DNA from 3 places in the Romboutsia sp. 1001713B170131_170501_G6 genome. Region 3 is predicted to be linked to each of the others. Evidence: riboswitches for the same ligand, from Rfam matches in the RefSeq annotation. Region 3 holds a riboswitch; each other region holds the start of a gene.
What was found. A riboswitch is a leader RNA that binds a small molecule or an ion and turns the genes downstream of it on or off. The one in region 3 is predicted to bind thiamine pyrophosphate.
Positions count from the first base shown of each region.

Region 1 (3,290 bases), on a different contig from region 3:
TTTTCCAGTTGCACAAACTACACATTCTAATTTATTGGCAATCTTTTTTATAGCTTCATCAATATTTTTGTCATCATCAAAAGAGTCAACACCCTTACCTTTAACATCAAATCCACCTATATATTTTATTTCAGCTATGTTTCCTTTTATTGCAGTGAATTTTACTTCATTTAATAATCTCTCTACAAAATTTGCCCTAGTTTTTGTAGCAAATACTCCTACTGGGTCAAGTATAACAGGTTTATTGTACTTATTGGCCATTTTACCTGCTTGTAAAAATAATTCTAAGTTAGAAGATTTCATAGTACCTATATTTATAACTACTGAACTTGCTACCTGAACTATTTCTTCTACTTCCTCATATGAAAAACTCATTAAAGGACTTGCTCCTAGTGCTAATGTTATGTTAGCACAATCATTTATAGTAACTTCATTAGTATAATGAAGCACCAATGGATTAACTTCTTTTACTTTATTTATTAAACTATACATATTCTATCCCCCTAAATATTAGTTTTGTAAGTTTTCTATTTCATAAAAATGATGAACTGGTCCTACTCCATTTCCTATATCAAAACTATATCTTATTGCATTAGTTATATACTCTTTACTTCTTTTTACACTTTCACATATATCATATCCTAAGGCTAAGTGTGCAGTTATTGCTGAAGATAGTGTGCATCCTGTTCCATGTGTGTTTTTTCTATTCAGCCTTTCACTCTTATATACTTCAAATACATCTTTACCTATAAGTATATCTACAGCATCACCGTCTAGGTGTCCCCCCTTCATAAGCACAAACTTTGGCCCTAATTCTAGTATTTTTTGACCTGCTAATTTCATGTCCTCAACTGAATTTATTTTAATACCTGTTATTTCTTCTGCTTCTGGTGTATTTGGTGTTATTATGTAAGCCATTGGTATAAGATAATCTATCATACTTTTTTTTGCTTCTGGCTTAAGTAATGAATATCCACTCTTTGAAATCATTACCGGATCAATTACTAAATTTTCTGGCTTATACTTATCTAAAGTTTTTGCTATTTCTTTTATTATTTCTTCACTAGATACCATACCTATTTTTAAAGCTTTTGGACGTATATCATCAAATACAACTTCTATCTGTTTTTTAATTATCTCTTTACTTAAGTCTTCTACCATAAATACACCTTTAGTGTTTTGGGCTGTTATAGCTGTTATAACACTCATACCATAAGTTCCTATTGCACTAAATGTTTTTAAATCAGCTTGTACACCCGCTCCACCAGATGAATCTGAACCTGCTATTGTCAGTGTAGGTACTTTGTAATTTCTCATATGATTCTCTCCCTTTTATTTATTAAATATTTAATTTGCTAAAGCTTGTTATCTTCTCAATTAACTTCAATATCATATATTTTTGCAATTAAAAAGCTATACCCCAACATTGGAATATAGCCTTAATTTCTAATTTAATATATAATATAATAATATATTATCAAGCTTTCCTACGCTGGTATTATCCAGATCAGGTACAAGGGTTAACATTTCGTCTCTCAGCCTTTCGGCACCCCTAGCAAATATTTTATTTTATATTTATAGTATATTTCTATACTTCAAATAAATCAACTTTAATTATAATTTATAAAATGTTCTGTATATTTATACATATTACTATTTATTTAATACCCATTAATATATAAAACTAACAATAATATTTTGTATTAATAAATAATATTATTAGTATTAATTATAACTATATGATATTATTTATTAATATGGAAAATATAAATAAATAATCCGCTTCGGTCAAATCCGTTGCTCAAATTATAAAGATATTAAGAGGTAATATATAATGAATTTTAAAGAACTTGGAATTAGCGAAGAAATCGTAAATGTACTTAAAAATAAGGGGATAACTTCTCCCACACCTATACAAAGTGAAAGTATTGGATTTATTAAATCTGGAAAAGACGTTATAGCAGAAGCTCAAACTGGTACTGGAAAAACCCTAGCTTTTTTGCTTCCTATATTTGAAAATATAAATCCAAAAGCTAGCTATGTTCAATCGCTTATCTTATCACCAACAAGAGAGTTGGCTATTCAAATAACTGAACAAGCTATGGAACTTTCAAAAGGTAAAAATATAAATGTATTATCTGCTTATGGTGGAAAAGATATAGCAGGTCAATTAAAAAAATTAAAAGGGGATATACATCTTATAATAGCTACACCTGGAAGACTCTTAGACCATTTAGATAGAAAAACTGTAAACCTTAGTAAATTAAAAACTTTTGTTCTAGATGAAGCTGATCAAATGTTATTTATGGGATTTAAAAATGAAGTTGAGGCTATATTAAAAGAAGTTCCTAAAAAGCGTCAAACTTTATGTTTTTCAGCAACTATGAACTCACAAGTTAAAAAATTAGCTTATAGATATATGACAGATCCTGTTGTTGTATCTATAGAAAAAGAAGAAATAACTCTTGAAAATATAAATCAAGAAGTTGTAGAAACTACAGATAGAAGAAAACAAGATGCACTATGTTCTGTTCTTGATAAAGATAATCCTTTTTTAGCTATAATATTTTGTAGAACTAAAAGAAGAGTAGATGCTTTAGATGAAGCACTTTGCCAAAGAGGTTATAATTGTGCTAAACTTCACAGCGATATTCCTCAATCAAAGCGTGAAAGAATTATGAAATCTTTTAGAAATGCAGATATACAATATCTTATAGCTACTGATGTTGCATCTAGAGGTATTGATGTTACTGGTGTTACTCATGTATATAACTATGATATACCAGAAACTTCAGAAGACTACATACATCGTATAGGTAGAACTGGTAGAGCTGGGGAAAAGGGCTATACTTGTCTATTTGTTGCTCCAAAGGATGAAAAGTATTTAGAGCAAATAGAAAATGATATAAAATATTCTATACCAAGAAGAGAAATAGATAATAATTAAAAATAGCATATAATAGTAATGTACATTTATATAAAAATGCCTAAAGGAGATATCTCCTCTAGGCATTTTTATTCTTTATTTTCTATATCTTTACTTTCTAATTCTTCTTTAGTTAATATCTTTTTTCTAGATATAAGCATATTGCACTCCATGCAATAATAATTAATAGTACCTCATCCATCTAGTACATCTAGTTTAGATTTACAATTTGGACAATAATAATCTTTATTCATAATGTCACTTCCTTAATGTTTGTTATAAATATTATTTTACTAATTGTATAAAAACAATTCAACAGTTTATCGTTAAATAATTATCATTTTATACAACCTATAAAGATATT
Region 1 covers NZ_JADPFC010000001.1:377,042-380,331, reverse strand. The annotation lists gene thiM (hydroxyethylthiazole kinase) at 1-492, opposite strand, end outside; gene thiD (bifunctional hydroxymethylpyrimidine kinase/phosphomethylpyrimidine kinase) at 511-1,317, opposite strand; TPP riboswitch at 1,468-1,564, opposite strand; gene I4U89_RS01850 (DEAD/DEAH box helicase) at 1,835-2,947, shown strand.
Region 1: another riboswitch for thiamine pyrophosphate. It lies ahead of thiD (bifunctional hydroxymethylpyrimidine kinase/phosphomethylpyrimidine kinase); the one in region 3 lies ahead of thiC (phosphomethylpyrimidine synthase ThiC).

Region 2 (3,290 bases), on a different contig from region 3:
AGCTAGAAAAATATATTAATGATGATTTTGATGTACATGTTAAAATAGATGTAAAGAGAAAAAATCAAAGTATTGAAGCGACAGTATATACTAAACATGGAACTATCGTTAGAGCTGAAGAATGCCAAGAAGATTTATATTCAGCAATAGACTTATTATACGATAAGCTTTATAAACAGCTTAGAAAATATAAAACACAAATGATAAGAAGAAATAGAAAAAATGAAAGTATAAGATTTGATAATATAGAGGAATATGAAGAAATAGATTTAGATGACGATGTAATAAAAAGAAGAAAGCAATTTAAAATGGACAAGCCAATAACTCCAGAAGATGCAATTGTTCAAATGAATTTATTAGGACATCAATTCTTTGTATTTAGAAATATAGAAACAAATGAAACAAGTATTGTATATAAAAGACATGATGGATATGGCCTTATAGAACAAGTGTAATACCATAAACATTTAATAATAAAAACGTATTGAAATTTTCAATACGTTTTTTATTATTAAAAAATAGCTTATTATTATTAACATAACTTGAATTATTTAGATTTTAGTTTTATACATTTTTTTGATATATAAAATATAATAAAACCAGCTAGACAAGTTGCTAGAGCTATAATTATATGTAAATCCACATCATACTCAAATACATAAGAACAAGCATTATCTAAAGCATGAAATAATATACAAAGCCAAATGCTATTAGTTTCCATGTATATGTAAGTAAGTACAAAAGATGAAGCAATACAACTAAGAGCAAATGGAATAAAATTAGTATGTTGTTGTGGTGTACCAACTACAAACCATAAAGGTAGATGCCATAAGGACCAAATAACACCTATTATTAGAGAACTTTTAAAAGGAGAATATTTCTTTAGTAATTTAGGAAGTAAAAAACCTCTCCATCCTATTTCCTCTAATCCTCCCCCAAATATCATTATAGGAGTTAACCAACTTAAAAATATTAGTGGAGATTTTAGTAAGGCACCATATCCTCTAAATATTTCAACTACTATATATGGAACGGTCCAAAGTATTAAAGTGGCAATAATAACATATAAATATTCCTTTAAACTCCTGTTTGCATTTATACAGTTCCTTAAAAATCTATCAAATTCATCTTTAGACAAAAACTTTTTAGCGGTAATTAATCCAGCTAAAGCAGGAGAATACCCTGAAAGTGCATAAAATAACATAAAAATAGGAGAACCATATATTAAAATATTGAGTTGTGTTGTAGATATAGTTACTGTAAATCCAATTATACAAAAAAGTATTAGTACTACAAAAAAGTACTTTGTATCTTTTGAAATCAATTTTTTTCGCCTCCGAATTTTTTATAAGAATTAATTTATAGAATAATTCAAAGTATATTGAAATTATTGAATAACTATATAATTATTATACATAAGAAATCTAACTAATTTAATAGGGAAATTAAATAAAATTCGTATAATAAATATATATATAGTTTATTTATAAACTAATAATTTGTTGATTATGAAAATACATTGTGCTACACTCAACTTGTAAAAATAAATAAAAGCTAGGGGAGCTATGATTGGATAGCTGAGAAGTAAAGCCATAACTTTCAGACTCTAAGAACCTGATTAAGATAATTCTTACGTAGGGAAGCTCGTATATTTTAATGTACCTAGATTTTTAGTTAAATAAGGCGCTCTCTATAAAAAGAGAGTGCTTTTTTAATGCCATTAAAGTTAAATTTATATAATTATTTTTATATCTTATAAAAGATAATCCTTAAAAGGAGGAAATGTAAGTGAAGGTAAATGGGAAAGAGTTTGAATTTAAATCAGGTATGACAATATCAAAATTATTAGAAGATATTGGGGTAAAAAAAGATAGAGTAGTAGTAGAGATAAATTTAAACATAATTGAAAATAATCAATACGATAGCTATATACTAAGAGAAGAAGATGTTATAGAAGTCATAAGGTTTGTTGGAGGGGGATAAGATGCAACTTTTTATAAATGAACTACTTGTAAATATTGATGAAGATATAGTTACAGTAGATAAAGTTAAAGAAAAATATAAAAAAGATGCAGAGATAATAATATTAAATGGTCATCCAGTAGATGCATGTGTAGATTTAGAATTATATGAAAATGATAGAGTTACATTAATAAAAAGGGGTGAAATTCCAAAATTTGAAGAATTAGAAAATCTTATGGTTAGCAGACATACTCCAAATGTTCACTACAAATTAAAAAATGGAAAAGTAGCAATATTAGGTATTGGTGGATTGGGTTCAAATATAGCTATATCTTTAGCTAGGATAGGCGTAGGAACATTAATATTAGCAGACTTTGATATAGTAGAACCATCTAATTTAAATAGACAACAATATTTTATAAGTGATATAGGAAAATATAAAACCGAGGCACTTAAAAATAATATAGAAAATATTAATCCATTTATAGAAGTTAAAACTATAAACAAAATAATAGATTCAGCAAATATACATGAATTTGGAAACGTAGATATAATAATAGAGGCTTTTGATAATCCAAAGTACAAAGCAGAAATTGCAAATAACATTTTAACTAAAATGAGAGATAAATATTTAATATCCTCATCTGGAATGGCAGGATATTATGATTCTAACATAATAAAAACAAGAAAAATTAGAGACAAATTTTATATATGTGGAGATGAGATAAATGAAGCTAAAGAAGGTGATGGGCTTATGGCACCAAGGGTGGCTATATGTGCTAATCACATGGCTAATTTAGCAACAAAAATATTGATAGAAGACAAATAAGATTAGATGGGGGATAAAAATGGATAAATTAATATTAAATGGACATGAGTTTAATAGTAGACTTTTAATAGGAACGGGAAAATATAGTTCAAATGATATGTTACCAAGAGTGATAGAGTCAAGTAGCAGTGAAATAATAACTATGGCATTAAGAAGAGTAGACTTAGACAATACAGAAGAAAATATACTATCACATATACCTAACAATATGACGATACTTCCTAATACATCAGGAGCGACTAATCATATGGAAGCTGTTAGGATAGCAAGAATAGCTAGAAAAATGGGATGTGGAAACTTTATAAAAATAGAAGTAATAAGTGATACAAAGTACTTATTACCCGATAATGAAGAAACTATAAAAGCAACTAAAACACTTGCTGATGAAGGATTTGTAGTTCTTCCATATATGAGCCCAGATTTATATGCAGGAAAAAGGTTAATAGAAGCAGGGGCAGCAGCAGTTATGCCACTGGGGGCACCAATAGGTTCTAATAGG
Region 2 covers NZ_JADPFC010000003.1:34,590-37,879, reverse strand. The annotation lists gene hpf (ribosome hibernation-promoting factor, HPF/YfiA family) at 1-455, shown strand, start outside; gene I4U89_RS08930 (CPBP family intramembrane glutamic endopeptidase) at 548-1,324, opposite strand; TPP riboswitch at 1,547-1,658, shown strand; gene thiS (sulfur carrier protein ThiS) at 1,789-1,983, shown strand; gene thiF (sulfur carrier protein ThiS adenylyltransferase ThiF) at 1,985-2,791, shown strand; gene I4U89_RS08915 (thiazole synthase) at 2,811-3,290, shown strand, end outside.
Region 2: another riboswitch for thiamine pyrophosphate. It lies ahead of thiS (sulfur carrier protein ThiS); the one in region 3 lies ahead of thiC (phosphomethylpyrimidine synthase ThiC).

Region 3 (3,290 bases):
ACACTCATATCATTTTGTCCTGCTAATGATGATGTAATACTTACTGCGGCTTCAGGTGCAGATGTACCCATAGCTACTATAGTAAGACCTATAACCATAGCTGGAACATTAAATTTTCTAGCAATTGAAGCAGCACCATCGACAAATATGTCAGCACCCTTTATAAGGAAAATAAAACCTAATATTAATATTATAAATGCCATTAATATTCCTCCCAAAATATATATTTATAAAGGACAGTATACCACTTTATGTATTCTTTTGTAAATCATTAAAATATGATGAAACTTAGTTATGCAAAGAATATAATAGATATTTATAATATTAAATTAAGTATGTAACTAATTATCTTCTCTTAATAAATTTAAGTCTTTACCACTCATTATTTTATTCATATTTCTCATAGAACACATCTTACCGCACATTGTACAGCTATCATCATGTTTAGGAGTTGACTCGTTTCTATATCTTCTAGCTTTTTGTGGGTCAATAGCAAGTTCAAACATTTTCTCCCAATTAAGCTCTTGCCTAGCTTTACTCATTTGATTATCTATATCTCTAGATTTAGGAATTTTCTTTGCGATATCTGCAGCATGAGCAGCTATTTTAGTAGCTATAATACCTTCTTTAACATCATCTAAGTTAGGTAGCCTTAAATGTTCTGCTGGAGTTACATAACATAAAAAGTCAGCTCCATAACTAGCAGCTAAGGCACCTCCAATAGCACTTGTTATATGATCATATCCAGGAGCTATATCTGTAACTATAGGACCTAGCACATAAAATGGTGCACCATGACAAAGTTTCTTTTCAAGTAACATATTAGCCTCGATTTCATCTAATGACATATGTCCAGGACCTTCTATTATTACTTGAACATTTCGTTTCCATGCTCTTAGAGTAAGTTCACCTAATATCATCAATTCTTTTATTTGACAAGCATCTGAAGAGTCATTTATAGACCCAGGTCTTAGAGCATCTCCAAGGCTTAATGTTAAGTCATATTCTTCGCATATATCAAGTAATTCATCAAAGTATTCATAAAAAGGGTTCTCACGTTGATTAAGCTCCATCCAAGCATACATTAAAGAACCACCTCTAGATACTATATTAGTAAGTCTTTTGTTTCTTTTAAAAACAGATGCAGTTTCTTTGTTTATACCAGCATGTACAGTAACGAAGTCTGCACCATCATTTGCATGATTTCTTACTACATCTAAAAATTCTTTAGCAGTTATATCTTTTAATTCTTTATCGTAAAAACCAACAGCATCGTATATAGGAACAGTTCCTATCATAGCATTAGAAGATGATATAAGTTTTTTTCTAAATTCTTTGGTTTTACCAAAAGAACTTAAGTCCATTATAGCTTCAGCTTTCATATCTAATGCTAAATTAACCTTTTTCATTTCTTCATCAATATCACAACAATCTTTTGATATACCCAAATTTACATTTATTTTAGTTCTTAGTTTTTCGCCTACACCTTCAGGATTTAAAGATTTATGATTTTTATTAGCAGGTATTGCTACTTTACCTTTAGATATTAGCTCTCTCAAAATATTAACATCCATATTTTCTTTTTTTGCTACTATTTCCATTTCTTTAGTAATTATCCCCTTTTTAGCAGCATCCATTTGAGTAGTATACATAATATTAAAATCCCCCTTATTATATTTTAATAAATAAAAAAAGCCTTACCATAAGGCAAAGCTTCTTAAAATATGTATTAATAAATAGACTATATTTGTTTTATAGCTATTAATAAACACAAAAGTAACTTTCCTACGGTAGTATAAACTACATCAGGTTCGAAGGGTTAATGAATTTATCATTTCTCAGCCCAAAAGGCACCCCTAGTTAGTTAGATATCTTTTCAAAAACATTGTAGTTCTTTATTTATGTATTGTAAAGAAATTTTTTATACTTATAAAAACGGAAAGGCACCTATCAAAAGATAGGTGCCTTTATTTGGGCTAGCGTAATACTTATATAAAATATAAGTTCCCACTTAATTTAAGAATACCATAATAAATATTATTTGTAAATATATATAGTAATTATAAAAAAATCAATGCCATATGTGTTGAAAAAACTATATATTAAAAAGAATAAAAAAAATAAAATATAATAATAGATTAAGAATACTTTTATTGGTGTATATACAATATATAGTATTAGGTTTAAATATTATATCTATAAGTGGTAGATAATGATTAGAAAAACATTAAATAAAAGGTGGGAAAAATGAACTGGATAGAACTAAATAATCAAGTCATAATAAAAAATAAAGAAGGAAAATATCAATTAGAAAAAGATAAAGAAGCATTATACAGTTATATAAATGAATATATAAAACCTAGAACAAAGATATTTAATAGTCTTGAAGAACGGTTAGAATATTTAATAGAAAATAATTACTATTCTAAAGAAGTAATAGAAAAATATGATATAGACTTTATAAAAGAAATAGAAAGAATTATAAAAAACTATGGATTTAAATTTAACTCATATATGAGTGCAAATAAGTTTTATCAAAACTATGCACTTAAAACAAATGATAATAAGGAAATATTAGAAAGCTATAATGATAAAGTACTAATAGTATCTTTAGCACTTGGAAATGGTGATAAAAACTTAGTAAAAAAATTAGCAGAAAAGCTAATAAAACAAGAATTTCAACCAGCAACACCTACATTTTTAAATGCAGGTAGAGCTAGGGCAGGAGAAATGGTATCGTGCTTTTTGATATCTATAGAAGATAGTACAGAAGGTATATCATATGCAATATCATCATCAAATCATCTATCAAAAATAGGTGGTGGAGTAGCGCTTAACTTATCAAGATTAAGAGCTTCGGGAGACCCTATTAAGGATATAGAAGGTGCAGCTGGTGGTGTGGTAGGGGTTGCAAAAATGCTAGAACAGTCATTTACCTACTTTAACCAGATGGGAGCAAGGCAAGGTGCAGGGGCTGTATATTTAAGTGTATTTCATCCAGATTTTGAATTACTTATGGATACCAAAAAGATAAATGCAGATGAAAAAATAAGACTAGCATCATTATCCTTAGGGGCATTAATACCAGATAAGTTTATGGAATTAGCAGAAAAAAATGAGGTAGCGTATGCATTTTATCCTCATTCTGTTTATAAAAAATATAATATACATCTTGATGAGATGGATATGGAAAAATGGTACGATATTTTAAAAAATGATGAAGATATACGAAAAAAAGAAATAAATCCTAGAAAGATGTTAACAAAGATAGCACAGATGCAACAAGAAAG
Region 3 covers NZ_JADPFC010000004.1:233,600-236,889, reverse strand. The annotation lists gene I4U89_RS11205 (calcium/sodium antiporter) at 1-203, opposite strand, end outside; gene thiC (phosphomethylpyrimidine synthase ThiC) at 342-1,655, opposite strand; TPP riboswitch at 1,766-1,868, opposite strand; gene nrdE (class 1b ribonucleoside-diphosphate reductase subunit alpha) at 2,248-3,290, shown strand, end outside.